Regions from separate parts of the Kineococcus gypseus genome, predicted to be linked through region 3. Evidence: riboswitches for the same ligand, from Rfam matches in the RefSeq annotation. Region 3 holds a riboswitch; each other region holds the start of a gene.
The links. A riboswitch is a leader RNA that binds a small molecule or an ion and turns the genes downstream of it on or off. The one in region 3 is predicted to bind S-adenosylmethionine.

Region 1: another riboswitch for S-adenosylmethionine. It lies ahead of ACRYMN_RS09090 (methyltransferase domain-containing protein); the one in region 3 lies ahead of ACRYMN_RS06195 (ABC transporter substrate-binding protein).
Region 2: another riboswitch for S-adenosylmethionine. It lies ahead of ACRYMN_RS10795 (ABC transporter ATP-binding protein); the one in region 3 lies ahead of ACRYMN_RS06195 (ABC transporter substrate-binding protein).
Region 4: another riboswitch for S-adenosylmethionine. It lies ahead of ACRYMN_RS03940 (sulfurtransferase); the one in region 3 lies ahead of ACRYMN_RS06195 (ABC transporter substrate-binding protein).

What each region holds. Positions count from the first base shown of each region.
Region 1 covers NZ_JBJLRD010000018.1:54,854-61,727, forward strand. Annotated here, with positions in the region: gene ACRYMN_RS09080 (NtaA/DmoA family FMN-dependent monooxygenase) at 1-1,295, shown strand, start outside; gene ACRYMN_RS09085 (DUF1684 domain-containing protein) at 1,292-2,113, shown strand; SAM riboswitch class I at 2,165-2,251, shown strand; gene ACRYMN_RS09090 (methyltransferase domain-containing protein) at 2,261-3,169, shown strand; gene ACRYMN_RS09095 (FAD/NAD(P)-binding protein) at 3,105-5,174, opposite strand; gene ACRYMN_RS09100 (Rne/Rng family ribonuclease) at 5,722-6,874, shown strand, end outside.
Region 2 covers NZ_JBJLRD010000023.1:39,393-46,266, forward strand. Annotated here, with positions in the region: gene ACRYMN_RS10785 (alkaline phosphatase family protein) at 1-814, shown strand, start outside; gene ACRYMN_RS10790 (MBL fold metallo-hydrolase) at 811-1,704, shown strand; SAM riboswitch class I at 1,736-1,843, shown strand; gene ACRYMN_RS10795 (ABC transporter ATP-binding protein) at 1,914-2,705, shown strand; gene ACRYMN_RS10800 (aliphatic sulfonate ABC transporter substrate-binding protein) at 2,887-3,930, shown strand; gene ACRYMN_RS10805 (ABC transporter permease) at 3,927-4,733, shown strand; gene ACRYMN_RS10810 (ROK family protein) at 4,771-5,964, opposite strand; partial or broken gene ACRYMN_RS10815 (glycoside hydrolase family 13 protein) at 6,043-6,874, shown strand, end outside.
Region 3 covers NZ_JBJLRD010000011.1:52,346-59,219, reverse strand. Annotated here, with positions in the region: gene ACRYMN_RS06215 (GNAT family N-acetyltransferase) at 1-131, opposite strand, end outside; gene ACRYMN_RS06210 (dipeptide ABC transporter ATP-binding protein) at 128-1,825, opposite strand; gene ACRYMN_RS06205 (ABC transporter permease) at 1,822-2,673, opposite strand; gene ACRYMN_RS06200 (ABC transporter permease) at 2,679-3,683, opposite strand; gene ACRYMN_RS06195 (ABC transporter substrate-binding protein) at 3,680-5,284, opposite strand; SAM riboswitch class I at 5,486-5,577, opposite strand; gene ACRYMN_RS06190 (XdhC family protein) at 5,611-6,354, opposite strand; gene ACRYMN_RS06185 (HNH endonuclease family protein) at 6,437-6,874, opposite strand, start outside.
Region 4 covers NZ_JBJLRD010000007.1:52,310-59,183, forward strand. Annotated here, with positions in the region: gene ACRYMN_RS03935 (immune inhibitor A domain-containing protein) at 1-843, opposite strand, end outside; SAM riboswitch class I at 1,110-1,202, shown strand; gene ACRYMN_RS03940 (sulfurtransferase) at 1,482-2,375, shown strand; gene cobA (uroporphyrinogen-III C-methyltransferase) at 2,503-3,696, opposite strand; partial or broken gene ACRYMN_RS03950 (sulfate adenylyltransferase subunit 1) at 3,855-5,390, opposite strand; gene cysD (sulfate adenylyltransferase subunit CysD) at 5,390-6,328, opposite strand; gene ACRYMN_RS03960 (phosphoadenylyl-sulfate reductase) at 6,349-6,874, opposite strand, start outside.

The DNA.
Region 1 (6,874 bases), on a different contig from region 3:
ACCCGCGCGCGGGCAGCCAGACGGACTTCTCCTCCTTCGTGCACCTGGCCCGCACCGCCGAGCGCGGGCTCATGGACTTCTTCTTCCTCGCCGAGGGCCTGCGCCTGCGCGAGCACCTCGGGCGGGTCTTCGACCTGGACGTCGTGGGCCGCCCCGACACGCTGCCGGTGCTGAACGCGCTGGCGGCGGTCACCGAGCGGATCGGCCTGGCCGGCACCCTGAACGCCACGTTCAACGAGCCGGCCGAACTGGCCCGCCAGCTCGCCACGCTGGACCACCTCTCCGGCGGCCGGGCCGCCTGGAACGTCGTCACCTCCTCCGACGCGTTCACCGGCGAGAACTTCCGCCGCGGGGGTTTCCTGGCCCGCGAGGACCGCTACGTGCGCGCCGGGGAGTTCGTGGAGGTGGCCCGCCGGTCCTGGGACTCCTGGGCCGACGACGCGCTGGTGGCCGACCCGGCGAGCGGGGTGTTCGCCCGCTCCGAGCGCATCGAGCCGGTGCGCTTCCGCGGGGCGCAGTTCGACGTGCGCGCCGCCGGCGCGCAGCTGCCGCGCAGCCCGCAGGGCCACCCGGTGCTCCTCCAGGCCGGCGACTCGCCCGAGGGCCGCGAGTTCGGCGCCGCCACCGCCGACGCCATCTTCACCCTGCACGGCACGCTGGAGGCCGGGCAGGCGTTCCGCGCCGACGTCCAGCGCCGGATGGCCGCGCACGGGCGCACCCCCGAGGACGTCAAGGTGCTGCCCGGCGCCACGTTCGTCCTCGGCGACACCCCCGCCGAGGCCGCCGAGCGCGCCCGCCACGTGCGGTTCCAGCAGGTCGGGCCCGAGCAGGCGGTCGCGTTCGTCGAGCAGCTGTGGGGCCGCGCGCTGCCCGGCCTGGACCCCGACGGCCCGCTGCCGGCGCAGGACCCCGACCCCGAGGCGGTCGCCACCCGCGGGCGCGTGCAGCACGCGAAGGACCGCGTCGCCACCGCGCAGCGCTGGCGGGAGCTGGCGCGCGAGAACGGCTGGGGCGTGCGCGAGCTCGTCGTGGAGGTCTCCGCCCGCCCGCAGTTCGTCGGCACCCCGCAGCAGGTCGCCGACGAGGTGGACCTGCACGTGCAGGCCGACGCGTGCGACGGGTTCATCCTCGTCCCGACCCTGACGCCCACCGGGCTCGACGAGTTCGTCGAACGGGTCGTGCCGCTGCTGCAGGAGCGCGGCACCTACCGCACGGGGTACACCGGCCCCACGCTGCGCGACCACCTGGGCCTGCGCCACCCGCACACCACCACCCGTTCCGAGGAGATCGCGTGACCACCACGAGCACGACGAGCACCACGAGCACCCCCGTCCCCGCGGGCGGGGCGGCACCCGCGGACTGGGAGGCGTGGCGCGCCCGGCGCACCGAGGTCCTCTCCGACCCGCACGGCTGGCTGAGCCTGACGGCCCTGCACTGGCTGGGGCGCACCCCCGCCCGCGCCGGCGACGTGCCCGGGCAGTGGTGGGCCGGCGCCGACGGCGTGCACGTGCGCGCCGGCGCCGGCGACGGGCTCGTCCTGGACGGCGAGCCGCTGACCGACGAGCGCGTCCTGCACCCCGTCGACGACGGCGCGGGCGTCACGGTGGTGGCCGGCGAGCGGCACGTGGAGGTGCTGCTGCGCAGCGGCAACGCCGGCCTGCGCGTGCGCGACCCGCGCTCGCCGGTGCTGGCCGCCTTCACCGGGGTGCCGGTGTTCGCCTTCGACGGGCGCTGGGTCCTCGACGGGCGGCTGGAGGCCGAGGAGGACGAGGTCGTCGTCGGTTCCGTCGTCGCCGGGCTCACCCAGGCGCGCACCGCCGCCGGGCGGGTGCGCTTCACCACCCCCGACGGCGTGGAGCGCTCGCTGCTGGCGCTGCGCTCCGGCGACGGGCTTCAGCTGCTGTTCACCGACCTCACCACGGGCGTGAGCAGCTCGCCCACGGCGCGCTCGATGACCGTGCCCGCGCCCGGCCCCGACGGGCGCGTCGTCGTGGACCTCAACCGCGCGCAGAACCTGCCGTGCGCGTTCACCGACCACGCCACCTGCCCGCTGCCGCCGGCGGGCAACCGCCTCGACGTGGCCGTCGAGGCGGGCGAGCGCGCCCCGCGCTGACGTCCTCCTGCGGCACCGCCCGCCGCCCCCGGGCGGTGCCGTAGCCTGCTCCGACCATCCAGAGCGGCCGAGAGACCTGGCTCGACGACGCCGCAGCAACCCCCTCGTGGAGGGTGCTCACGCCAGGACCGATGGGGGAGGTGCCACGTGAGCACGACCACGCCCGCCGCCGGCGGCGGCCTGGACGGCGACCCGGGCGAGCGGCGGCGCCGCGAGGCGGCCGCCTGGGCCACCTGGCAGGAGTCCGCGTGGGGGCGGCTGCGCTACCGCGTGGTGGCCGCCCTGCTGCGCGAGGAGTGCGCCCGGCTGGGCCCGGCGCCCCTGCGGGTGCTCGACGCCGGCGGCGGCGACGGCCGCGACGCGCTGCAGCTGGCGCTGGCCGGCCACGACGTCACGGTGCTGGACACCTCCCCGGACGTGCTGGCCGCCGCGCGCGCCGCTGCGGCCGCCGCCGGGGTGCCCGACCGCGTGCGCACGGTCGCCGCGGACCTGGAGGACCTCGGCGCCCTGGCCGCGCTGACCCGGCACCGCGCCGGCGGCTCCGGCTCCTTCGACGTGGTGCTGTGCCACGACGTGCTGCAGCACCGCGGCAGCGCCGAGCAGGTCGCCGCCGACGTGGCCGCGCTGGCCTCCTCGCTGCACCCGGGCGGGCTGCTCTCGCTGCTCGCGCCGGACCCCGCGGCGGACGTGCCGGCCACCGCGCTGCGCGAGGGCCCGGCGCAGGCGTGGGTGCTGCTGGACGCCGAGCGCGGCGTGGACCCGGCCACCGGCCGCTCCGTGCTGCGCTTGGAGCCCGCGGCGGTGGAGGCCGCCGCGCTCGCCGCCGGCTGCCAGGTCACCGGGCGCGCCGGCGTGCTCGTGGTGGCCCCGCAGCTCGAGGACGCCCACCGCGCCGGCAGCGCCGGCCCGGCGGGGCCCGCGCACCTCGCCCGCGCCGCGGGCCCCGCCGACCCCGCCGACCTCGACGACCTGGAGGAGCTGGAGGTCGAGCTCAGCCGGCGCGACGCGTTCCGGCGGGCGGGGCGCTACTGGCACCTGCTGGCTCGCCGGCGCTGAGGGCCGCCTCGAGCAGCCCGCCGGCCAGGGCGTCGTTGAGCCGGAAGAAGCCCGCGTCCAGGCCCGGGCGCGGGAACGCCGGTGCCCAGCCGCCGCCGGCCACCCACGGCCCGGCGGCGAAGCGGCGCGGGTGGGCGGTGCCGTCGCGGTGCAGCACGCGCCCCTCCTCGTCGACGGCCAGGCGCCCGCCGGCGAAGACCTCCCCGTCCGCGTCGGCGAACTCGCGCTCGCCCGCCTCGCCGCGCGCGGCGAGGGCGCGCAGCAGCGGGTCCGCCGCGCCGCGCACGGTGGGGGAGGGCAGCCGGGCGTCGACCAGGACGCGCGCGCTGACCTCGACCGGCCCGTTGCCGCCGCGGGCCGTCCACGCCCGCCCCTGCTCGTCGGGTCGCACCCGCAGCTCCCCGCCCAGGAAGCGCACCACCCCGGCGTCGGCCAGCGCGAGCAGCTGGCGCAGCCGCTGCGGCGGCGGGCCGGAGGCGACGTAGCTGAAGAAGCCGTGCCACCAGCCGTCGACCTCCAGCGCGGTGGAGCGCGCGTCCAGGAGCCCGCGCGCGGCCAGGGCGGCGACCACGCCGTAGCAGGACAGCAGCGCGCTGAAGACCGCCGCGTCGGCGCTGTGGGCCGGGTCGCCGCGGCGGGCGACGTCGGCGGCCACGTGGGCGCGCACGCGCTCGTGCACGCCCTCGGCGGTGGGCGACCACCACCCGGCCAGGGGGCGGTCCAGCCGCGCCAGGTCCAGGCAGTCCGCGGGGTCGGGCACCGCCCGCTCCACCAGGGCGTCCAGCTCGGTCGAGCCCCACGCCGCGGCGGCGAAGGCGGCGTCGAACTCGGCCGCGGGCACCCGGGTGCGCTGCGGGTGCCCGGCGAACAGCTCGCCGTAGTGCGCGCCGGCCAGCTCCTTGGCGATCAGCGGCCACGCGTCGCGGCGCAGCGAGAGCGGCCCGCGCCGGGCGGCCAGCTCCTCGCCGGCGGCCACCGTGAAGAAGCGCGGCAGCACCGGCCGGCGCTGCAGCTCGTAGGTGATCTTCGAGCGGTACGGCACCCCGCGCCGGGAGCCGACGTGCAGGACCGGCTCGGCCCCGCACGGCCGGTACACCAGCTGCCCGTCCGGGCCCTGTTCGTAGCGCCCGCCGCGCCCCTCGGTCAGCAGCACGAGCAGGTCCACGAACGCCAGGCCCATCCCCGCGACGAGGACGTCCTCGCCCGGGCGCACCGCGTCCAGGTCGTGCTCCAGGCCGAGGTCGCCGGTGTAGGCGGGGGCGACGTAGCCCAGGCCGTGCCGCTGCGCGAAGGCGGCCAGGTCGCGCTCGCGCGGGCCGGGCAGCACGTCCGGGTGGCCCTGGGCCAGCAGCACGGCGTCCACGGCCAGCTCCGCACCGCCGGCCAGCCGCACGAGCTGGCGCCCCGGGGCCGCGGCAGCCCCGGCGCCCCTGGCGGCCCCGTCCGTGCCGTCGGCGTCCTCGTCGAGGACGTCCACGACGCGGTCGGCGTGCACCTGCACCCGCACGCCCGCCGGCAGCCCGTCCAGCACGTGCCGCCACGCGGCGGCCAGGTAGCGCCCGGTCAGCGCGCGCGAGGGGAAGCTGCCCGGCGCCAGCGCCTCCGCCTCGGCGGCCAGCTCCGGCTCGCCCTCGGCCGCCAGCCGCTCCACCAGCTCGTCGCGGTGCGCCTCGACCCAGCCGTGCAGGGACGGGCCGGTGCGCACCGGCGTGCTCACCGTGGAGGTGGCGTCCGGCAGGACGGTGACGTCCGCGGCGCGCGAGTTCGCCCACAGCAGGCGGTGCTGGCCCGAGCGCCACACCCGGCCCGAGCCCGGCGGGTGCGGGTCCACGACGTGCACCACGAGCGGACGGTCGAGGCCGCCGGCGCGGGCGGCGAGCCGGTCGAGCACGCCGAGGGCGCGCGGGCCGGCGCCGACCAGGCACACGCGCACCGGCTCGCCGGCACCCGGCGGGGGCGCGGCGAGGGGCTGGCGGGCGGGCGGGACGAAGGGGGCGAGGGGCACGGCGGGTCCTCCCTGACGGCGGCGGCCCCCGGGCTCGGGGGCGGGGCGGCGGTCAGGGGCGACAGGTGGCGGCGTGCGTGCGGCACAGGTCGACGTGGCGGCGCCGCACCAGCAGCCCGTTCGTCGCTCGGCTCGTCCTCACCCCTGCAGGGTACGCGGGGGCGCCCGCGCGCACACGGCCGACGGCCGGAGCGGCCCGGCCCGCGCCCGGCGGCCCGGGCCGCCGGGCGCTCCTGTGAGACACTGCGAACGGTCGGGCGTTCCCCACACCGGGCGACCGACCCGCCGACGAGACCGCCGCCCCGCGCGTGGCGTCCGGGCAGCGCCGCGGTCCAGTGGAAGGACCTCGCAGGCGCCCCGGCACCCGAACGGGTCGGAGGACCGGCGGCGGCACGAGCGGAGCGCCGCCCCTGCGCGCGAACCCCGCCCGTGCACCGAGGACTTCCGTCGGGTGCGGTCCGTCCCACCCGGCGATCCCTACGAGGACGCCCCGCGGCGACCACGGGTTCACCGGTGGAGTGGCCGCGGCGGGGCGACGGGAGACCCCGTGACGACCACACCTGAAGAGAACGAACAGGGCGCGACGACCCAGCCGGCGGGCGGCACCCGCCCCCGGCGCCGGCGCGCCGCCAGCCGCCCGGCCGGCCCGCCCGCCCGCGTCAGCGCCCCGCCGGAGGAGCCGGCCGCCGCCGCGACCCCCGAGCCGGTCGCCGAGCCGGTCGCCGAGGAGCCGGCTGCGGAGCCCGCCGTCGAGCGGTCGACCGCCGAGCCCGCCGTCGCCGAGCCCGCCGTCGCCGAGCCGGCCGTCGCCGAGCCGGCCGTCGCCGAGCCGGTCGCCGAGCCGGCCGTCGAGGAGCCGGTCGCCGAGCAGGTCGCCGAGCAGGTCGCCGAGGAGCCGGCCGTCGACGCGGAGCCCGAGCCGGCGGCCGCGGCTCCCGCCCCGGAGGCGGTCGCGGAGGAGCCCCCCGCGCCGCGCCGCCGCGCCCGGCGCGCGACGCGCCGCACCGGCGCTCCCGCGGAGCCCGCCGGCGACCCGGTCGCCGAGGCGCTCGCGCAGGCCGGGGTCGAGCAGCCCGTCGGCGACGTCGCCGGCGGCACCGTCGAGCAGACCGTGCCCGCGGCCGAGCAGCCCGCCGAGCCCGTCGCGGAGGAGGCCGCCGCGGAGCCCGCCCCGCGCACCCGCCGCCGTCGCGCGTCGCGCTCGCGCACGGCCGCCCCGGCCGCCGAGCAGCCGGCCGGGCAGCCCGCCGAGCAGCCCGACGAGCGGCCCGACGCGGTCGCCGCCGCGCTCGACGAGCCGGTCGAGCAGGAACCCGTCGAGGGGCCCGCGGTCGCCGGGGCCGCTCCCGTCGAGCCGGTCCCGGTGGAGGCCGCTGGGACCGCCCGCGCGGAGGCCGCCCTGGTGCGCACCGAGGTCGTGCGCACCGAGGTCGTGCGGGCGCGCGTGGAGGAGCCCGCGGCGGCCGAGGAGCCCGCCCGCGAGGCGCCGCCCGCCCTGCAGGACCTCATGGACGACCCGGTGCTGCTGCGCGCCGCCGACCTGGCCCGCCGAGAGCGCAGCGACGCCGAGCGCGCCGCCGACGCCGCCGCCCGCGCCACCGCCGTCTTCTTCCAGGCGCCCGCCGTGGCGGAGCCGCCGCGCCGCAGCCGTCGCGCGTCCGCGCCGGCCGGCCCGCCCCGCCCCGCCGAGGAGCGCGCCG
Region 2 (6,874 bases), on a different contig from region 3:
CACGGTGCAGCAGCTCGTGGCCGACCTCGTCGGGCGCGGCCGCCCCGCCCCCGCGCCGGTGGTGGCCCCCGTGGCGGGGGAGGGGGCGCGCGGCCGCCTCGGCGTCCTGCTGCGCGACCTGACCCCGGCGGGCGCCGCCGGGCGAGCCGCGCGAGCAGCGCGCGCCGGGCGGCGCCGCGAGCCGCGCGCGGACGCGGCCGCCGGCCCGGGCGCCGCCGTCGTCGTCGCCGCGGGCTGCACGGCGCTGCTGAGCGTGCCCGACGCCCCCGCCGGGCGGCTGGACCTGCCCGGGCTCGAGCGGCGCTGGCCGGCCCTGCTGCCCGGCCTGCTCGCCGCTCCCGGCATCGGCTTCGTGGCCGGCCACGAACCGGCCGGCCCGGTCGTGCTGGGCGCCGGCGGTCGCCGCGAGCTGCTCACCGGGCGGGTGCGCGGCACCGACCCGCTGGCGCCCTTCGGCCCGCGCGCCGCCGGGGAGGTGCTGCGGGTGATGCGCATGCGCACCGCCCCGGCGCTGCTGGTGCACTCCGCCCTCGACGAGCGCACCGGCGAGCTGCACGCCTTCGAGGAGCAGGTGGCCCACCACGGCGGCCTGGGCGGCGAGCAGAACGACGCCGTGCTGGTGCACCCGGCCGGCTGGGGCGTCGACGAGGACCTGCTGGACACCTCCGTGCCGGGGGAGCGGCTGCTGGTGGGCGCCGACGCCGTGCACCGCCAGCTCGTGCGCTGGATGCGCGCCGACGGCGTGCTGCCCGCCGGGGTGCCGCCGGCGCCGCCGCGCGCGGCGGCCGGGGGGACCGGGGGCACCGGGCGGTGAGCGGGGTGCGGCTGCGCTGGCTGGGGCACTCCACCGCGGTGCTCGACGCGGCGGGGGTCCGGGTGGTCACCGACCCGGTGCTGCGCGGCGCCCTGGCGCACCTGCGCCGCCGCCCGCCGCTGCCGGACCCGGAGCACTCCGCCGACCCGACCCTGGTGCTGCTCTCGCACCTGCACCACGACCACCTGGACCTGCCCTCGCTGCGGCGGTTGCGCCCGCGCTGGGTGGTGGCACCGCCCGGGTCGGCCGCCTGGCTGCAGGGGCGCCTGCGCGGTCGCGGCAGCGCCGTGGCGGAGGTGGACGTCGGGCGCTCGGTGCTCGTGCGCGACTGCCCGGCCGGGCCGCTGACCGTCACCGCGCTGCCGGCCCGCCACGACGGCCGCCGCACCCTGGGCAGGCTGACGGGCGCGCCGGCGCACGCGCTGCCGGTGGGTCACCTGGTGCGCCTGCCCGGCGCCTTCCCCGCGCGCCCGGCGGCCGAGGGCGGTACGGACCTGCTGCTGTGGGCGGTGGGCGACACCGGCGCGTTCGAGGGCCTGGCGGAGTCCGTGCTGGCGGCCGCCGGGCGCGCGCCGGACGTCGCGCTGGTGCCGGTGGGCGGGTGGGGTCACACCCTGGGACCGCACCACCTGGACCCCGAGCAGGCCGCGGCCCTGGTGGTGCGGGTGCGCCCGCGGGTGTCCGTGCCGGTGCACTGGGGCACGTTCGCCCCCGCCGGGCTGGCGCGCACCATGGGCGAGCGCTGGACGGCGCCGGGCGCGCGCTTCGCGCGGGCCGTGCGCGCCGCCGGCGTGCCCGGCGCGGTGCTGCTGCGCCCGCGCGCGGCGGTGGACCTGGACGCGCTGGGCGCGCCCCGCCCGCGCCACCCGGGCGGGGCGCAGCCGTTTTGACAGCGCGGGCGCGGGTCGCGTTTGATGACGCCACCCATCCAGAGCGGCCGAGAGACCTGGCTCGTCGACGCCGCAGCAACCTCCCCCCGTTCCCTGGCCGGAACAGGGGGTGCGGTGCTCACGCCAGGACCGATGGAGGAGCATTGCCGGCCGTCCCCACGCAGCCCGCGTCAGCCCGCGCCGGCGCGTCCGCCCGCACCGCCGCCCCCGTGGACCCCGCCCAGCGGGTCGACGCCGCCGGCGTCGTCCTGCGCGGCGTGGGCCGCGCCTTCACCACCCCCACCGGCACCCGCGACGTGCTCGCGGACGTGGACGTGGAGGTCGCCCCCGGCAGCACCGTGGCCCTGCTGGGCGCCTCCGGCAGCGGCAAGTCCACCCTGCTGCGCCTGGTCGCCGGCCTGGACACCCCCACCTCCGGCACCGTCGAGGTCGGCGGCGAGGTCGTGCGCGGCGTCGGCGCGCGCACGGGCGTCGTCTTCCAGGAGCCGCGCCTGCTGCCGTGGCGCGACCTCGCCGGCAACGTCGCCCTGGGCCTGCCCCGCGGCACCCCGCGCGCCGAGGGCCGCGAGCAGGTGCTGCAGCGCCTGGCGAGCGTGGGCCTGGCCGACTTCGCCGGGCACCGCCCGCGGAGCGTCTCCGGCGGCATGGCCCAGCGCGCCGCGCTGGCGCGCGCCCTGGTGCGCCGCCCGGGCGTGCTGCTGATGGACGAGCCGTTCGCGGCCCTGGACGCCCTGACCCGCCTGAAGGTGCAGGACCTGCTGGACGACCTCCAGCGCAGCACCGGCGCCACCGTCCTGCTCGTCACCCACGACGTGGACGAGGCGCTGCACCTGGCCGACCGGGTCCTGGTGCTCGGCACCCGCGAGGGCCGGCCCGGCGCCCACGTGGTGCGCGACCTGCGCGTGGACGCGCCCCGCCCGCGCGACCGCGGCGACTCCTCGCTGGCCCACCTGCGGGTGGAGCTGCTGGAGCTGCTGGGCGTGCCGCGCGCGCACGCCTGAGCCGACCCCCACCCGCTCGCCCCACCCGTTCGCCCCGCCCGCACGACCGATCCCGCGCCCGACCCCGGGACCCGCCCCGCGCGGGTCCCGCACCGCGGGGCCCGCACCAGCGCGGGCCCCGCAGCACCGCCGAGCCCGCCGCCCGCGACCGCGCGGGCGGCCCTGCCCCCTGGAGAGACCCGTGCCCAGCTCCTCCCGCCCCCTCGCGCGCCGCACCGCCCTGGGCGGCCTCCTCGGCGGTGTCGCCCTCGGCGCCGCCGGCTGCGTGCAGGGGGAGAGCTCCACCGGCACCGCCCCCGCGCCCAGCGGCAGCGCCACCGCCGCCGCCGCCGGCGGCACCGTCCGCCTCGACTACGCCTTCTACAACCCGCTGAGCCTGGTGGTGCGCCAGCAGCGGATCCTCGAGGACGCCGGCCTGACCGTGCAGTGGGAGCAGTCGCTGGGCAGCAACAGGGCCAACGAGTTCCTGCGCAACGACAACCTCGACCTGGCCTCCACCGCCGGTTCCGCCGTGCTGCAGGCGCGCGCCAACGGCCTGGCCGTCAAGACCGTCGACGTCTACTCGCAGCCGGAGTGGACCGCGCTGGTCGTCGGCCCGGACTCCGACGTGACCGACGTGGCGGGCCTGCGCGGCAAGCGCATCGCGGCCACCACCGGCACCGACCCGTACTTCTTCCTGCGCCAGGCCCTCGACGAGGCCGGGCTGGCCGCCTCCGACGTGGAGATCCTCAACCTGCAGCACCCCGACGGGCGCGCGGCCCTGGAGCGCGGCGACGTCGACGCCTGGGCGGGCCTGGACCCGAACATGGCCGCCACCGAGGTGCAGAACGGCTCGCGGCTGCTCTACCGCAACGTCGCCTTCAACACGTACGGGGTGCTCAACGCCCGCGAGGAGTTCGTCGAGAGCTCCCCGGAGCTGGTGCAGCAGGTCGTCGACGCCTACGAGCAGGCGCGCGCCTGGGCGCTGGCCAACCCCGCGGACCTGGTCGCGCTGTACGCCGAGCAGGCCCAGCTGGAGCCGCGCGTCGCCGAGCTGGTGCTCGGCCAGCGCACCGCCCTAGACATCGACCCGGTGCCCGGCGAGGCGCAGCGCACGGTGCTCGAGGGGGTCATCCCGCTGATGGCCGCCAACGGCGACGTGCGCTCGGAGGACGAGGCCCGCACGGCGCTGGAGGGGCTGCTCGAGCCGCGCTTCGCCGAGCAGGCCGCCGGGTCCTCCTCGTGAGCGCGCCGGCCGTGCAGCGCCCGGCGGCGGCGGGCACGGGCGCCCGCCGCCGCCCGGGCGCCGGGCGCTGGCTGCTGGGCGCCGTGGTGCCGCTGGCGCTGGTGGCCGCCTGGCAGCTGACCTCCACGCTGGGCGTCTTCACGCCCGTGCAGCTGCCCCCGCCGGCGGACGTGGCGCGCGCGGCGGTGGACATGTGGGGCACCGGGGCGCTGCAGCTGAACATCGCCATCTCCGCCCAGCGCGTCCTGCTGGGCTTCCTGTGGGGCGCCGGCCTCGGCGTCGTGCTCGGCGGGCTGACGGGCCTGCTGCGCACCGCCGAGCAGTTGCTGGGCCCGACGATCGGCGCGCTGCGGGCGGTGCCCTCGCTGGCGTGGGTGCCGCTGCTGAGCCTGTGGATCGGTCTGGGGGAGACGCCGAAGGTGGTGCTCATCGCCATCGGCGCGTTCTTCCCCGTCTACACCACGGTGCACTCGGCGCTGAGCCACCTGGACCCGGCGCTGGTGGAGGTCGGCCGCGCCTACGGGCGCAACGGGGTGCGGCTGTTCGCCGAGATCCTGCTGCCGGCCACGGCGCCGGCGTTCCTGTCCGGCCTGCGCCTGGGGCTGGCGCAGAGCTGGCTGTTCCTGGTGGCCGCCGAGCTGATCGCGGCCTCGATCGGCCTGGGCTACCAGCTCACCAACGGCCAGAACGTCGGGCGCACCGACCAGGTGCTGCTGGCGATCCTGCTGCTGGGGCTGCTGGGCAAGCTGAGCGACGTGCTGCTCGGCCTGGTCGAGCGGCGGGTGAAGCAGAACCGCAGCTGAGCGCCGCGGGCCCTCGCCCCGGGGCGGGGGCCCGCCCTCACCCGGCCGGGTCCAGCGCCCGCGCCCGGACCCCCTGCACGGCGCGGTCCAGCGCACCGAGGACGACGACGTCCGCGCCCAGCTGCGAGGCCAGCACCTCGGGGCGCGGCTCGGCCACGAAGCGCGGCAGCTCCGCGCGCACCACGTCCACCAGCGGGGCCGCGGAGGCGGCCACCGCCCCGGCGAGCACGACGCGCTCGGGGTCGACCAGGCCGGCCAGGGTGGCGACCACCCTGGTCAGGCGCCGGCCCGCGGTGCGCACCAGGGCCAGGGCGGCGCGGTCGCCCTCGCGCGCGGCGGCCAGGACCTGCTCGGCGCTCTCGCCGCCGCCGCGGGCGCGGGCCAGGTCGCGCAGGACCTTGCCCACCCCGTCGGTCGAGCCCACGCCGGCCACGAGGTCCAGGTAGGCCATCTCCCCGGCGCCGCCGTTGGCCCCGCGCAGCAGCCGGCCGTCCTCGACGATGCCCGCGCCGAACCGCTCACCGGCCAGCAGCGTGACGTGGTGGCGCACGCCGCGGCCGTGGCCGCGGTGGTCCTCGGCCAGGGCGGCGAGGTTGGCGTCGTTGTCGGTCGTCGTGCGCCAGCCGAACCTGCGCCGCAGGTGCTCGGAGATGCCCGGCTCGGTGAACTCCCAGTAGGGGTTGCCGCGGAACGCGGTGCGTCCGCCGGCGCTCACGGGCGCGGGCACGCCCACGGCGGCGCCCAGCACCCGCTCGGGGCCGGCCCCGGCGTCGGCCAGGGCCGCCGAGGCGGTGCCCTCCAGCGCGGCCAGGCGCTCGGCGACGGCGGTGCGCTCGAAGTCGTGGTCCACCGTGGCCGAGGCGCGGCCCAGCACGGTGCCGCGCAGGTCGGCCACGGCCGCCGACAGGCGCCGCACGCCGGCGTCGACGCCGACGACGACGCCGGCGTCCGCGGCGAACGCGTAGCGGCGCGCGGGGCGGCCCTTGGTGTACGCGTCGGCGGAGCGGGCGTTGGCCAGCTCGCGCAGCCAGCCGCGCTCGATGAGCTCCTCGCACACGTCGTGCACGGTGGCGCGCGAGAGGCCGGTGGCGCCCATGAGGTCGCTGCCCGTGAGCGCCGCGGGGGAGCCGTCCTCGCGCCCAGCGTCCCAGGCGTGCTCGAGCACGGCGCGCAGGTTCTCCTCGCGCAGCCTGCGCACGGCCGCGGCCGTCCCCGGCCTGCCGCCGCTCACCCCTTGACCCCCGCGCCGATCACGGCTCTACTTTAGTCACGGCTTAGATTTAGTGCTCGGATCAAAGGAGACCCACCCGTGACGGACGTCCTCGACACCGCCCCGGCCACCCGCACCACCGCCGCGCCCGAGACCTCCTGGTGGCGCCAGGCGGTCGTCTACCAGGTCTACCCGCGCAGCTTCGCCGACGCCGACGGCGACGGCACCGGCGACCTGCGCGGCCTGACCGCGCGCGTGCCGCACCTGGCCCGCTTGGGCGTGGACGCCGTGTGGCTGAGCCCCTTCTACCCCTCCGAGCTGGCCGACGGCGGCTACGACGTCGCCGACCACCGCGACGTCGACCCCCGCATCGGCACCCTGGAGCAGTTCGACGCGCTCGTCGCCGCCCTGCACGGCGCCGGGATCCGGCTGGTCGTCGACATCGTGCCCAACCACTCCTCCGACCGGCACCGCTGGTTCCGCGAGGCGCTGGCCGCCGCACCCGGCTCGCCCGAGCGCGAGCGCTACGTCTTCCGGCGCGGTCGCGGGGAGCGCGGCGAGCTGCCGCCCACCGACTGGAGCGCGGTCTTCGGCGGCCCGGCGTGGGAGCACGTCGGCGACGGCGAGTGGTACCTGCACCTGTTCGCCCCCGAGCAGCCGGACTGGAACTGGGCCAACCCCGAGGTGCGCGAGGACCACCTGCGCACCCTGCGGTTCTGGGCCGACTGCGGCGTCGACGGGTTCCGCGTCGACGTGGCCCACGCGCTCGTCAAGGACCTCAGCCACCCGCTGCCCACCGCCGCCGAGCTCGGCGCCGACGACCTGCCCGACGGCGCGCACCGCTTCTTCGACCGCGACGAGGTCCACGAGGTCTACCGCGAGTGGCGCGCCCTCTTCGACTCCTACGACCCCCCGCGCACCGCCGTGGCCG
Region 3 (6,874 bases):
CCGCGCACCTGCTCGGGCGTGCCGCCGTAGCGGGCGCCGTACTCGCGCGCGAGGTCCTCGAACAGCGGGCGCGCCAGCTCGTCGCGCACCCCCACCACCCGCACCACCAGCTCGCCCGGTGCGGCGGTCACGAGACGTCCTCCAGCGCGCGCCGGCCGGGGATCGCATCCAGCAGCTCGACGGTGTACGGGTGCTGCGGGGCGGTGAACACCTGCTCCGTCGCGGCGAGCTCGACCAGCTCCCCGCGGCGCATCACCCCGACGCGGTCGCTGACCTGGCGCACCACGGCGAGGTCGTGGGAGATGAACAGGTAGCTCAGGCCGTGGTCGGCCTGCAGCTGCACGAGCAGCTCGAGGATCTGCGCCTGCACCGAGACGTCCAGGGCCGAGACCGGCTCGTCGCACACCACCAGGTCCGGCTCGAGCGCCAGGGCGCGGGCGATCGCGACGCGCTGGCGCTGCCCGCCGGACAGCTCCGCGGGCCTGCGCCGCAGCACGTCGGCGGGCAGGCGCACCTGGTCCAGCAGCTGCGCGGCGCGGCGCGCGCGCGAGGCGCGGTCGCCCACGCCGAAGGCGCGCAGCGGCTCGGCGACGGTCTCGCCCACCGCCACGCGCGGGTCCAGCGAGGCGTAGGGGTTCTGGTACACCAGCTGCATCCGCCGGCGCAGCGCGCGCCAGCGCGCCCCGCGCAGGCCGCCGGTGCCCACGCCGTCGAAGAGCACCTCGCCGGAGGTGGGGCGCTCCAGGCCCAGCACCAGGCGGGCGGTGGTGGTCTTGCCCGAGCCGGACTCCCCCACCAGCGCCAGCGTCTCGCCGCGCTCGAGGGTGAAGCCCACCCCCGCCACCGCGGTCTGCTGCCGGCCGCGGCCGGGCAGCGCGAAGCGCTTGACGAGGGAGCGCACCTCCACGAGCGGGCCGGCCGGCTGCGCGCGCTGCTCGGGCGCGGGCGGGGCGGCGGGGGTGGCGACGGGGGTGGCGACGAGGGCCGGCGGGGCGGGGCGCGGGCGGGCGCGCAGGCGCGCGCTCGTCAGGCTGGGTGCGGCCGCCAGCAGCGCGCGCGTGTACGGGTGGCGCGGCTCGGTGAGGACCTGCTGCGCGGTGCCCACCTCGACGACCTCGCCGCCGGACATGACGACCACGCGCGAGGCGCGGTCGGCGGCCACGGCCAGGTCGTGGGTGATGAACAGCACCGCGGTGCCCGCCTCGCGGGTCAGGTGCTCCAGGTGGTCGAGCACCTGCCGCTGCACCGTGACGTCCAGGGCGCTGGTGGGCTCGTCGGCCACCAGCAGGCGCGGGCCGGCGGCCAGGCCCACGGCGATGAGCACGCGCTGGCGCATCCCCCCCGACAGCTCGCCGGGGTGCTGGCGCGCGCGCACGGCCGCGTCGGGCAGCCCCGCGGCCGTGAGCAGCTCCACCGCCCGGGCGCGCGCGGCCGCGCCGCGCGCCAGGCCGTGCACCACGAGGGCCTCGGCGACCTGGTCGCCCACGCGCTCGACGGGGTTCAGCGACAGGGTGGGGTCCTGCGGCACCAGGCCGATGCGCGCGCCGCGCACCGAGCGCCACGCGCGCTCGGGCAGCCCCACCAGCTCCCGGCCCTCCAGCAGCACCGAGCCGCCGTCGACGGAACCGCCGGCCGGCAGCAGCCCCACCACGGCGTGCGCGGTGGTGCTCTTGCCGGAACCGGACTCGCCGACCACGGCGACGACCTCGCCGGGCAGCACGTCGAAGGAGGCGCCGTGCACCACCTCGCGCCGGGCGCCGCCGGCGGCGTAGGACACGCGCAGGTCGCGCACGCTCAGCAGCGGCTGCGCCGCGGTGGAGCTCACGAGGCGGTCCCCCCCTCCAGGGCCCGGGCGACGCGGTTCGCGGACAGCACCACGGCCGCCACGACCAGCCCGGGCAGGGTCGTCAGCCACCACGAGGTGGCCAGGTAGTCGCGCCCGCCGGAGACGAGCGAACCCCACTCCGGGGCCGGCGGCGGGGCGCCGAAGCCCAGGAAGCTCAGGGCGGAGACGGCCAGCACCGCCACCCCGAACTCCAGCGCGGACAGCGCCAGCACCGGGCCGGCGGCGTTGGGCAGCACGTGGCGCAGCAGCACCCCGGTGGTGCGCACGCCCGAGGCGCGCGCGGCCTCCACGTACGGCGAGGAGCTCACGCGCAGCACCTCCGCGCGCATGACGCGGGCGAAGTTCGCCACCGTGCCGATGCCGACCGCGATGGCGACCTTCACGGTGCCGAAGCCCAGCGCGGTGATGAGGGCCATCGACAGCAGCAGCGCGGGGATGGACAGCAGCACGTCCACCGCGCGCATCGCCACGTCGTCGACGAGGCCGCGCGCCCAGCCGGCCACCAGCCCGACCGCGGTCCCCACGACGAGGCCGATGAGCACCGCCAGCACGGTCGCCTGCAGCGTCAGGCGCGCGCCGTGCACGACGCGCGCGTACACGTCGCGGCCGAGGTGGTCGGTGCCGAAGAGGTGCGCGGCGGAAGGGCCCTGCAGCCGGTCGGCGGCCACGCCCTCGACCGGGCTCTGCCCGGTGAACAGCCCCGGCGCCAGCGCCCAGGCGACCACCACGACCAGCACGAGCACGGCCAGCGCCAGGCCGGGCCGGCGCAGCACGCCCCGGCGGCGCGCCGGCGCGGTGCGCTCGCGCGCCGCGGGGCGCACGTCCACGGCGCTCACGCCGCGCTCCCGGCCAGGTCGCGCACGGCGGCGCGGCGCGGGCGCGCGCCGGCCGTGCGGAGCCGCGGGTCCAGCACCGGGTACAGCAGGTCCACGAGGAGGTTGGTGAGCACGAACACCGTCGAGGCCAGCAGCACCAGGCCCTGCACCACCGGGATGTCCTGCGCCTCGACGGCCGAGACCGTCAGGCGCCCGACCCCCACCCGGGAGAAGACCGTCTCGACCACCACCGCCCCGGCCAGCAGGTTGCCCACCACGACCCCGGCGACGGTCAGGGTCGGGATCACCGCGTTGCGCAGGGCGTGGCGCAGCAGCACCCGCCCGCGCGAGGCGCCCTTGGCGCGGGCGGTCTCCACGTACGGCTCGGCCAGCGCACCGCGCAGGCTGCGCGCGAGGACCTGCGCCAGCAGCGCGGAGACCGGCACCGCCAGCGTCACCGCCGGCAGCACCAGGCTGGCCGCGCCGGCGTTGCCGAGGGCGGGGAAGACCGGGAAGCGGAAGGAGAGCAGCTGCACCAGCAGCAGGCCCACCCAGAACGTCGGCAGCGAGACCCCCAACGGCGGCAGCGCCAGCAGCAGCGCGCGCAGCCGCGCCGAGCGGCTCCACGCGCTCAGCAGGGCCACCGAGGTGCCCAGGAGCACGGCCAGCGCGAAGGCCGCCGCGGCCAGCAGCGCCGTCTGCGGCAGCGCCTCGCCGATGAGGGTGGTGACCGGTGCGCCGTTCTGCACGGAGGACCCCAGGTCCAGGTGCAGGGTGCGCCACAGCGCCTCGGCGTACTGCACGGGCAACGGGTCGTCCAGGCCCAGCTCGGCGCGCAGCGCCGCGACCCGGGCGGGGTCGACGTCGCTCTGCTCCCCGCCCTGGCCGCCGGCCAGCATGATCGAGACCGGGTCGCTGGGCAGCAGGTACAGCACCGCGAACGTCACCGTGAACGCCGCCCACAGCACCAGCACCGCCTGGCCCAGCCGGCGCGCGACGTAGCCGGGCAGGGCGCCGCTCACGAGGACAGCCAGGCGTCGTGGAACCACAGCCGCGAGGAGCCCTCGAACTCCAGGTCGTGCACGTCGGCGCTGGCGGCGATGACGGTGGACAGCTCGAACAGCGGGATCGAGTACGCCTCGGTGAGCAGCTGCTGCGAGGCCTGCGCGACCAGCTCACCGCGCCGGTCGGCGTCCAGGGTGCCCGCCTGCCCGTCGAGCAGGTCGTCCAGCGGCCCGCGCGGGCGCTGGGCGACGTTGCGCGCGCTCTGCGCGAAGACGGTGCGCAGCACGTCCGGGTCGGAGCGGGTGAGGTTGTACAGCAGCACGTCGTAGTCGCCGGAGGCCTGCTGCGCCTGCTGCTCGGCCACGGTGGCCTGCTTCAGCTGCAGGTCGATGCCGACCTCGCGCACCTGCTGCTGGATCAGCTCCAGCGCCGCCGAGACCGGCTGCCAGAACGTCACCGTGAACGTCAGGCGCTGGCCGTCCTTGACGCGCACGCCGTCGGGGCCCTCCCTCCAGCCGGCCTCCTCCAGCAGCGCGGCGGCGCCGTCGACGTCGCGGGCCAGCAGCGCGGAGTCGTCCGGGGCCAGCGGCGTCGAGGCGGACAGCGCCGAGGAGACGGCCACGTCGCCGGGGTTGAGGATGCTCGCGACCTCCTCGCGGTCGACGGCCTTCGACAGCGCCTGCCGCACGCGCGCGTCGGAGAACAGCGGGCGCGAGGAGTTGGGGAAGAAGTTGTACGGGATGCCCGGGTTCGCGCGGCGCTCGGTCCAGAACCCGTCGCGGTCGAACTGCGGCAGGTCCTGCGCGGCGATGGAGGTCGTCGCGTCGATCTGGTCCGAGGCCAGCGAGCCGGTGCGCACGCTGGACTCCGGCACCACCTGGAAGGTGATGCTGTCCAGGTAGGCCTCGCCGGTGTGCCCGGCGCCGTCGGGCGCCCAGTCGTAGCCGGCGCGCTTCTCCAGCACCACCTCGGCGTCGCGGCGGTAGGAGCCGACCGTGAAGGGGCCGGACCCGGCCAGCGTGCTGCCGTCGCAGCGGGTGGCCGGGTCGGCGGCCACGGTGGCCGGCGAGAGCAGGCCCAGGCTCATCGTCGAGGTGGCCTGCAGGAACTGCGCGCTCGGCTGCGAGAACGTCACCACGGCCGTGAGCGGGTCGGGGGTCCGGGTGCCGGTGTACCCGGCCAGGTACGTCGAGCCCAGCTGCGCCTTGGCGCCCAGGGCGACGACGCCGTCGAGGTTGGCCTTCACGGCCGCCGAGTCCACCGGGGCGCCGTCGCTGAAGGTGGCGCCGCTGCGCAGGCGGAAGGTGAAGGTCGTCGCGTCCGGGGAGACTTCCCAGGACTGCGCCAGCCAGGGCCGCACCTCGCCGGAGGCGGGGTCCTGCACCGTCAGGGAGTCCACGAGCTGGCGGCCGATGTTCAGCGCGTCGTTGTTGCCGACCTGCTGGGGGTCGATGCAGCCGGAGTCGACCTGGATCGCGAAGCGCAGGTCCCCGCCGGGGCGCGGCTGCCCGCCCCCGGCGGCCGAGCCGCCACCACCGCCGTCGCCACCTCCGCACGCGGCGGTGGCGAGGAGGGTCAGCAGGGCGGGGACGGCGAGCAGCGGCGTGCGGGTGCGCAAGGGGGGCTCCTGGCTGGGAGGGGCGGCGGTGGGTGCGCGGGCGCGCGGCGGCACCGGGCCTCGCCCGGTGCGGGGAGCGGCGCGGGGCCGGGCGCGGGCGCCCGGCGGTGGCCGTCGGTCAGCGACAGCCGGCGGAGCAGGTGCGGCACAGGTCGACGACGCGCCGCAGGACCGCCACGTGGGGCTTGGGGTTCACGTTCTCCTCCATCGGCCTGGCGGGAGCACCCTCGCCCGTTCCCGGGGGGTTGCTGCGGCGTCGTCGAGCCAGGTCTCTCAACCGCTCTGGATGGTCTGCCGCGCACTGTAGGCGCAGCACCCGCCCGCGTTCAAACCGGTGCCGCGGCGGTGGTCGCCGCGGTGCCCGCCGTCGTGGTCGCCGCGGTGCCCGCCGTCGTGGTCGTCGCGGTGGTCGCGGCGGGCACCGCCCGCGGCAGCGCCCGGTGCGGGTGGGCGGCGACGAACACCTCCACCGCACCGCTCACGCGCACCGCGCCGCTGGTACCGGCGCGCAGCAGCTCCCGCGCCGCCCGGGCGACCGCGTCGTCGAGCTCGGCCGGGCCCAGCGAGCCGGCCCGCCGCGCCGGCCACAGCAGCAGGTGCCGACCCAGGGCCGCGGGGTCCGGCGCGGCGACCACGGTGGCCACCGCCACCGCCTCCCCCGCCCGCACCGAGGCCGCGGCCGAGCGCACGAGGTTGGCGTTGGAGCGGTCCACCCGCTCGACGAAGACCTCCGGGCCCACCGCGCACGGCGGCCGGCGGGCGCACGCCCCGGAGCACCGCCGCAGCACCGGCGCAGCACCGGCCAGCACGCGGCGGGCCAGCTCCAGCGCCGCCGGCTGCGCGCAGCGGCACGGCAGGGCGCCGGCGACCTCCCCGCGCGGGCCGAGCGCCAGGACGGTGCCCGCCGGGCGCGGCTCCAGGTGCTCCGGGCGCTGCGGGTGCGGCGAGGGCTCCACCCGCGCCGGGCGCACCACGGTGGCCAGGGCCACGGCGCCGCCGGCGGCGAGCCACTGCTCGACGCGCGCCAGCACCGCACCCGCCTCCTCGCCCGCGCCCACGCCCGTGCCCACGCCCGCAGCCTGCCACCCCGGCGCGCCCGCCGGGCCGGGACGCCACCGCGGGAGCGGTGCTCCGGGCCCCGGCCCGGAGCCCTCAGCGCGCGGGCAGCTCCTGACCGGGGCAGCCGGCCAGCACGTCGGCCATCGCCGTGCGCTCGGCGGGCGTGACCCACAGCCCCCAGGCGCTCTTGACGGCCACCTGCCGGGCGACGTACTCGCACGCGCCCAGCGGCGGCAGCCACTGCGAGGCGTCGTCGTCGCCCTTGGCGGAGTTCAGCGGGCCGTCCACGGCCAGCAGCTCCAGGGGGTCGTTGGCGAACTCGACGCGCTCCTCGGCGCTCCAGGCGCGCGCGCCGGTGCGCCAGGCCGCGGCCAGCGCCACGACGTGGTCGACCTGCACGTCCGAGCTCGTGGCGGGCCCGCGCCGGAAGGGGATCTCGCGGCCGGAGTAGGGGTCGTCCAGCGTGCCGGACAGCACGGTGCAGCCGTCGCCGTCCAGGCGCACGTCCTCGAGGTCGCGGCGCAGGACGTC
Region 4 (6,874 bases), on a different contig from region 3:
CCAGCGGTGCGACCAGATCGCGGCCTGGCCCAGGGCGCCGCCGCCGACCTCCTCGCCCTCGCCGGAGTGCACGGCCTGGAAGTGGTCGATGTAGCCGTCCGGCTCGTCGAAGTCGCCGTCGCCGTCGAAGTCGTAGCGGTCCCACTGGTCGAAGCGGGAGAGCTCCTGGTCGATCTGCGCGACCGACTTGCCGGCGGCCAGCTGCTGCGCGTACCAGCCGTTGAGGGAGTCGTTGACGAACCCCCACGCCGCGCGGTCGCCCAGCGCGTTGTCGCCGTACGACTTGCCGGTGCCGGGCAGGCGCACCCAGTCGGTGACCGCGCCCTCGACGGTGTAGCGGCCGGAGGAGACCTCGTCGTAGAAGTTCGCCATCGACACGTCGCCCTCGGCCTGCGAGAAGAGCAGGTCCTCGTAGTACGGCCGGGAGAAGTCCTTCGTCCAGATGGTCGTGTCGTCCACGGACCGGTCCGGCGCGGGGATGCTGTTGTGCGGCAGGTCGGCGAACTCGCCGAGCACGGTGAAGATCTGGTCGGTGTCCTCGCGGGCGAGCTCGACGTACTGGCCCTTGGCGACCTCGACGACCTTCCCGTCCCCGCTGGGGGCGGCCTGGCCGCGCAGCACCTTCTCCAGCCCGGCCTGGCGCAGCGCGCGCTGCTTGTCGGCCAGCGGGTTGGGCAGGTCGTGGCTGCGCCCGGCGCCCTGCGGGCCCGGCGCGGCGGCGCCGCCGAAGGCGCTCGCGGCGGCGGGGGCGGGGGCCGCGGGGGCGGCGGGTGCTGCAGAGGCGACGGCGGGCGTGGCCGCGACGAGCGCGGCGCCCACGACGGCGCAGAGGGTTCTTCTCAACGCAGGTGCTCCTGGTCTCAGCGGACGGCGCCCGGCCGCCGGAGGGGTCTCCGGACGACGGTGTCGGGCAGCCGTCGCCGACCATATGTCACGCTCAGTGGTGCTCCGCGCCGTCGCGGCACCGGGCCGCCCAGGTGTTACCCAGCCTTAACACGGTGCCCCGTCGAACTTCCCGCGGCGGGGCCGCGGGTGGCCGGTGCGGCGCCCCGTGCGGCGCACCGTGCGGCGGTTGACACGGTGCCGGGGCAGCGGGCACGGTATGCCGACGACCATCGAGAGCGGCCGAGAGACCTGGCTCGACGACGCCGCAGCAACCCCCCTGCAGAGGGCGTGGGTGCTTCCGCCAGGACCGATGGAGGGCACGGCATGACGCACGACCGCACCACCGAGCTGCACTCGCGCCGGCACGTCGACCTGTGCCGCTGCGGTTCGGCCGCCTGTCGCTGACGCCGCGCGCCGGCACCCGCCCCGTCCCCCGACGCGGGGCGCCCCCCGCGGACCCGGGGAGCGCCCCGCCACCGCCCGCCCGGCCGGTCACCCCGGCCCGCGCACCACCACCGCGCAACCGCGCGCAACGCAGCGCAGCGCACGACCCCGACCAGCCCGCAGAACCCCGCACACGCCCTGGAGGGCCACGCATGTCCACGTCCACCGACGCGACCACCGAGGCGAAGTTCGCCGAGTACGCGCACCCCGAGAAGCTCGTCAGCACCGGATGGCTCGCCGAGAACCTCGGCCGCGAGGGCCTGGTCGTCGTCGAGAGCGACGAGGACGTCCTCCTGTACGAGACCGGCCACATCCCCGGCGCCGTGAAGGTCGACTGGCACACCGAGCTCAACGACCCCGTCACCCGCGACTACCTCGACGGCGCCGCGTTCGCGGAGCTGCTCTCGCGCAAGGGGATCCGCCGCGAGGACACCGTCGTGCTCTACGGCGACAAGAGCAACTGGTGGGCCGCCTACGCCCTGTGGGTGTTCACCCTGTTCGGCCACGAGGACGTGCGCCTGCTCGACGGCGGGCGCGCCAAGTGGGCCGCCGAGGGCCGCGAGCTGACCACCGAGGCGCCGCAGCGCGAGCGCACCGAGTACCCCGTCGTCGAGCGCGACGACAGCCGCGTGCGCGCCTTCGCGCAGGACGTGCGCGAGCACCGCGGCGGCCTGGTGGACGTGCGCTCCGCGCCGGAGTACAGCGGCGAGCGCACCCACATGCCCGACTACCCGCAGGAGGGCACGCTGCGCGGCGGGCACATCGCCGGCGCGGCCAGCGTGCCGTGGGCGAAGGCCGCGAACGAGGACGGCACGTTCAAGGACCGCGCGGCCCTGGAGGAGATCTACTTCACCGGTGCCGGGCTGACCCCGCAGACGGACACCGTGACGTACTGCCGCATCGGCGAGCGCTCCAGCCACACGTGGTTCGTGCTCACCCACCTGCTGGGGCTGGAGAAGGTGCGCAACTACGACGGCAGCTGGACGGAGTGGGGCAACGCGGTGCGCGCGCCCATCGTCGTGGGCACCGAGCCCGGCGAGCGCTGAGCGCGGAGCGGCCCGCGCACGACGGCCCCGGGACCCGCGGTGACGAGCCGCGGTCCCGGGGCCGTCGCGCGCCCGGGAGCGTGCGCCCGCCACCGCGTGCGCCCGGGGTCGCGTGCGCCCGGGGTTCTCAGCCGACGGGGCCGCGCAGCGCCTCGACGACCTCGCCGACCACGACGACGGCCGGTGCGCGCACCCCGGCCGCGCGCGCGACGTCGGCGACGTCGGCGAGCGTGGCGGTGGTGGTGCGCTGGCGTGGGCTCCAGCCGTCCTGCACGACGGCGACGGGGGTGGCCGGGTCCTTGCCGGCGGCCAGCAGGGCGGCGGCCAGGCGCTCCAGCGCCGTGACGCCCATGAGCACCACGAGGGTCCCGTCCAGGGAGGCGAGGGCGTGCAGGTCGTCCTCGTCGAGGTCCTCGTGGCCGGAGAGCACGGTGACGCAGCGCGCGGCGCCGCGGTGGGTGACGGGGATGCCGGCGGCGGCGGGCACCGCGAAGGCGCTGGTGACCCCGGGCACGACCTCGACCTCCACGCCGGCCTCGCGGCAGGCCAGGACCTCCTCGCCGCCGCGGCCGAGCACGTAGGGGTCCCCGCCCTTCAGGCGCACCACGGTGCGCCCGGCCAGGGCCGCGTCGACGAGGACGCGGTTGATCTCCTCCTGCGGCACCGGGTGGTTCCCGGCGGCCTTGCCGACGTCGACGACCTGCACGTCCGGGTCGAGCTCGGCGAGCACCCCGGTGGGGGCCAGGCGGTCCACGACGACCACGTCGGCCTCGGCCAGGCGCCGGCGCCCGCGCAGGGTCAGCAGCTCCGGCTCGCCGGGGCCGCCGCCGACGAGCACGACGCGCCCGCGCCCGCGGCGGTGCCGGCGCAGCGGGGCACCCCCGGAGTCCACGTGGTGGCCCAGCGCGGCGGCCAGCGCCCGGGTGCGGCCGGTGTCCGCCCCGGCGCCGACGGAGAGGACCACGTCGTCGCGGCGCACCACGGCCGGCGCGGCGGCGGAACCGGTCGCCGGGTCGCCCGGGTGCACGCACCACAGCCGGTGCCGCTCGGCCAGGGCGGCCACCGCGGCGTCCTCGCGCGCGTCGCCGGTGGCGGCGTGCACGAGCCAGGCGCCGACGAGGTCGGCCTCCGCCGCGGTGCCCGCGCGCCAGCGCACCCGCCCGCGCGCGTGCTGCTCGCGCAGCTCCTCGCACAACGCCGCCGCGACGACGAGGACGTCCGCGCCCGCGCCGGCCAGCTCGCGGGCCGAGGCCGCGGCGAGCGGGCCGCCCCCGGCGACGAGCACCCGCCGCCCGCGCAGGTCCAGGTGCACCGGCTGCATCAGCCCGGCCCGTCCTCCGCGCCCGGTGCCAGCGCTCCCAGTGCGCGGGCCGCGGCCGCGGCGGGGTCCTCGCCGGCGAGCAGGGGCACGACGTGCGCCGCCGCGCCCGCGGCGCGCACCACCCGCGCCGCCGCCTCGGCCGCGTCCGCGTCCTCGGCGCTCAGCACCGCCACCACGCCGGCGTCCGCCAGCAGCAGGGCCGCCTGGGCGCTGCGGCGCAGCGCCTCGGCCCGCTCGGGCGCCGAGGCGCCCAGGTCCGCGAGCAGCCCGGCGCGCAGGTTCTCCGCGCGCAGCGCGTACCCGGGCCGGCCGGCGGCCAGCAGCGCCGCCTCGACGGCGCCGGCCACGTCGGCCGGGTCGGGCGCGCCCTCGCCGGGCACCAGCCACAGCGCCGCCCCCGGGTGCGCGCGGTGCGCGGTGGACGGGCGCCAGCGCGCGTCCTCCTCGGCCCGGGACCCGGCGCGCCGCTCGACGGCCTCGCGCACCACGCCGGCGGCGACCGTGTCGTGGGTGTGCTCGTCGACCAGGACGAAGGCGCCCATGTCGCGGTTGCGCGCGTACGGCTCGACGACGAGGTCGACGGCCGTGCGCAGCGTCACGGCGCCGATGTCGTTGAGCAGCAGCACCTCCGGGTCGGGCACCTCGGTCAGGGTGGCCGAGTCCATGCGCTCGTGCAGCGCCACGACCTCGGCGCGCACGGTGCGGGTGGTGTGCTTCAGCAGCAGCCGGCGGCCGGGGGAGAGCGGGTCGGTGTGCATCCAGCACACCTGCGCGCGCAGCTCGCGGGTGACGGTGGGCTCGGCGCCGGGGGCCACGAGCACGTCGCCGCGGCCGACGTCGACCTCGTCGGCCAGCTCCACCGCCACCGACAGCGGCGGCACGGCCACCTCGCGCGACTCGTCCAGGGTGTCCAGCGCGGTGACGCGGGTGCGGGCCCCGGAGGGCAGCACCACCACCTCGTCGCCGGCGCGCAGCGTGCCGGCGGCCACCCGGCCGGTGTAGCTGCGCCGGCGCCCGGCCACGGGCCGCGAGACCCACTGCACGGGCAGCCGCAGCCGCCCGACGCCGAAGTCGGGCGGCAGCACCTCCACCGCGTCCAGGTGCTCCAGCAGCGTCGGCCCGTCGTACCAGGGGGTGCGCTCCGAGCGCCGGGCGACGTTGTCGCCGAGCTTGGCGGCCACCGGGACCACGAGCAGCCGCACGCCCAGGCGCTCGGCGACCGCGCGCAGCTCCTCGCGCACCGCCTCGAAGCGGGCACGGTCGAAGTCGACGAGGTCCATCTTGTTCACCGCGGCCACCAGGTGCGGCACGCCCAGCAGGGTCGCGATGCGCGCGTGCCGGCGGGTCTGGTCGAGCACCCCGGCGCGCACGTCCACCAGCAGCATGGCCAGGTGGGCGTTGGAGGTCCCCGTGACCATGTTGCGCGTGTAGCGCTCGTGGCCGGGGGTGTCGGCGAGGACGTAGTTGCGCTTGGCCGTGGAGAAGAACCGGTAGGCCACGTCGATGGTGATGCCCTGCTCGCGCTCGGCGCGCAGCCCGTCGGACAGGGCCGCCAGGTCCGGGCCGTCGGGGCCCTCGACGGCGGCGAGGTGGTCGGTGGGCAGGGAGCCGGTGTCCAGCAGCAGGCGCCCGATGAGGGTGGACTTGCCGTCGTCCACCGACCCGGCGGTGGACATGCGCAGCAGTTCGCGCATCAGAAGTACCCCTCGCGCTTGCGGTCCTCCATGGCGGCGACGGAGGTGCGGTCGTCCGCGCGGGTGGCCCCGCGCTCGGAGACGGTGGCGGTGCCCAGCTCGGCGATGACGGCCTCGACGTCGGCGGCCTCGGAGCGCACCGCGCCGGTGATGGTCAGGTCGCCCACGGTGCGGTAGCGCACCTGCAGGCGCTGCACCCGCTCGCCGGGGCGCGCCGGGGTGAGGTCGGAGACCGCCAGCAGCATCCCGTCGCGCTCGACGACGTCGCGCTCGTGCGCGTAGTAGATGCTCGGCAGCTCCAGGCCCTCCAGCGCCACGTAGCGCCACACGTCCAGCTCGGTCCAGTTGCTCAGGGGGAACACCCGCACCTGCTCGCCCCGGTGGATGCGCCCGTTGTACAGCGACCACGGCTCGGGGCGCTGAGCACGCGGCTCCCACTGGCCGAACTGGTCGCGCACGCTGAAGACGCGCTCCTTGGCGCGGGCGCGCTCCTCGTCGCGGCGCGCCCCGCCGAACGCGGCGTCGAAACCGCCCTCGGCCAGGGCGTCGAGCAGGGTGCGCGTCTGCAGGCGGTTGCGCGAGGCCCCCGGACCGCCCTGCTCGCGCACCCGGCCGGTGTCGATGGCCTGCTGCACCGAGGCGACGACCAGGCGGTGCCCGCCGCGCGCCAGGCGCCGGTCGCGGAAGTCGATCACCTCGGGGAAGTTGTGCCCGGTGTCCACGTGCATCACGGGGAACGGCACGGGGGAGGGGCGGAACGCCTTCTCCGCCAGGCGCAGCAGCACGATGGAGTCCTTGCCCGCGGAGAACAGCAGCACGGGCCGCTCGAACTCGGCCGCCACCTCGCGGATGACGTGGACCGCCTCGGCCTCCAGGGCGCGCAGGTCGTCCACGCGCAGCGGGTCGGCCGCCGGCGCGACCGCACGCGCGGCTGGCAGCGCGGTCGTCGCCGCGGTGCTCACAGGTGGATCCCGCACTCGGTCTTGGCGGTGCCCGCCCAGCGGCCCGAGCGCGGGTCCTCGCCCGGGGCCACCGCCCGGGTGCACGGCTTGCACCCGATGGAGGGGTAACCGCTCGTCAACAGCGGGTTCACGGGGACGGCGTGCTCGGTGGCGTACCCCACCAGCTCGTCGAACGTCCACGCCGCCAGCGGGTTCAGCTTCACCAGACCGTGCCGCTCGTCGAACTGCACCAGCGGGGTGCGCGCCCGCGTGGGCGCCTCCTCGCGGCGCACGCCGGTCACCCACGCCTCGTAGCCGGCCAGCGCGCCGGCGAGGGGCTCGACCTTGCGCAGCCGGCAGCACTGCGCGGGGTCGCGCTCGTGCAGGCGCGGGCCCAGCTCGGCGTCCTGCTCGGCGACCGTGCGCCGCGGCAGCACGTCCACCACGCGCACGGGCAGGGAGAACTCCACCTCGTCGCGCGTGCCGCGCGTCTCCGCGAAGTGGTAGCCGGTGTCCAGGAACAGCACGTCCACGCCCGGGGCG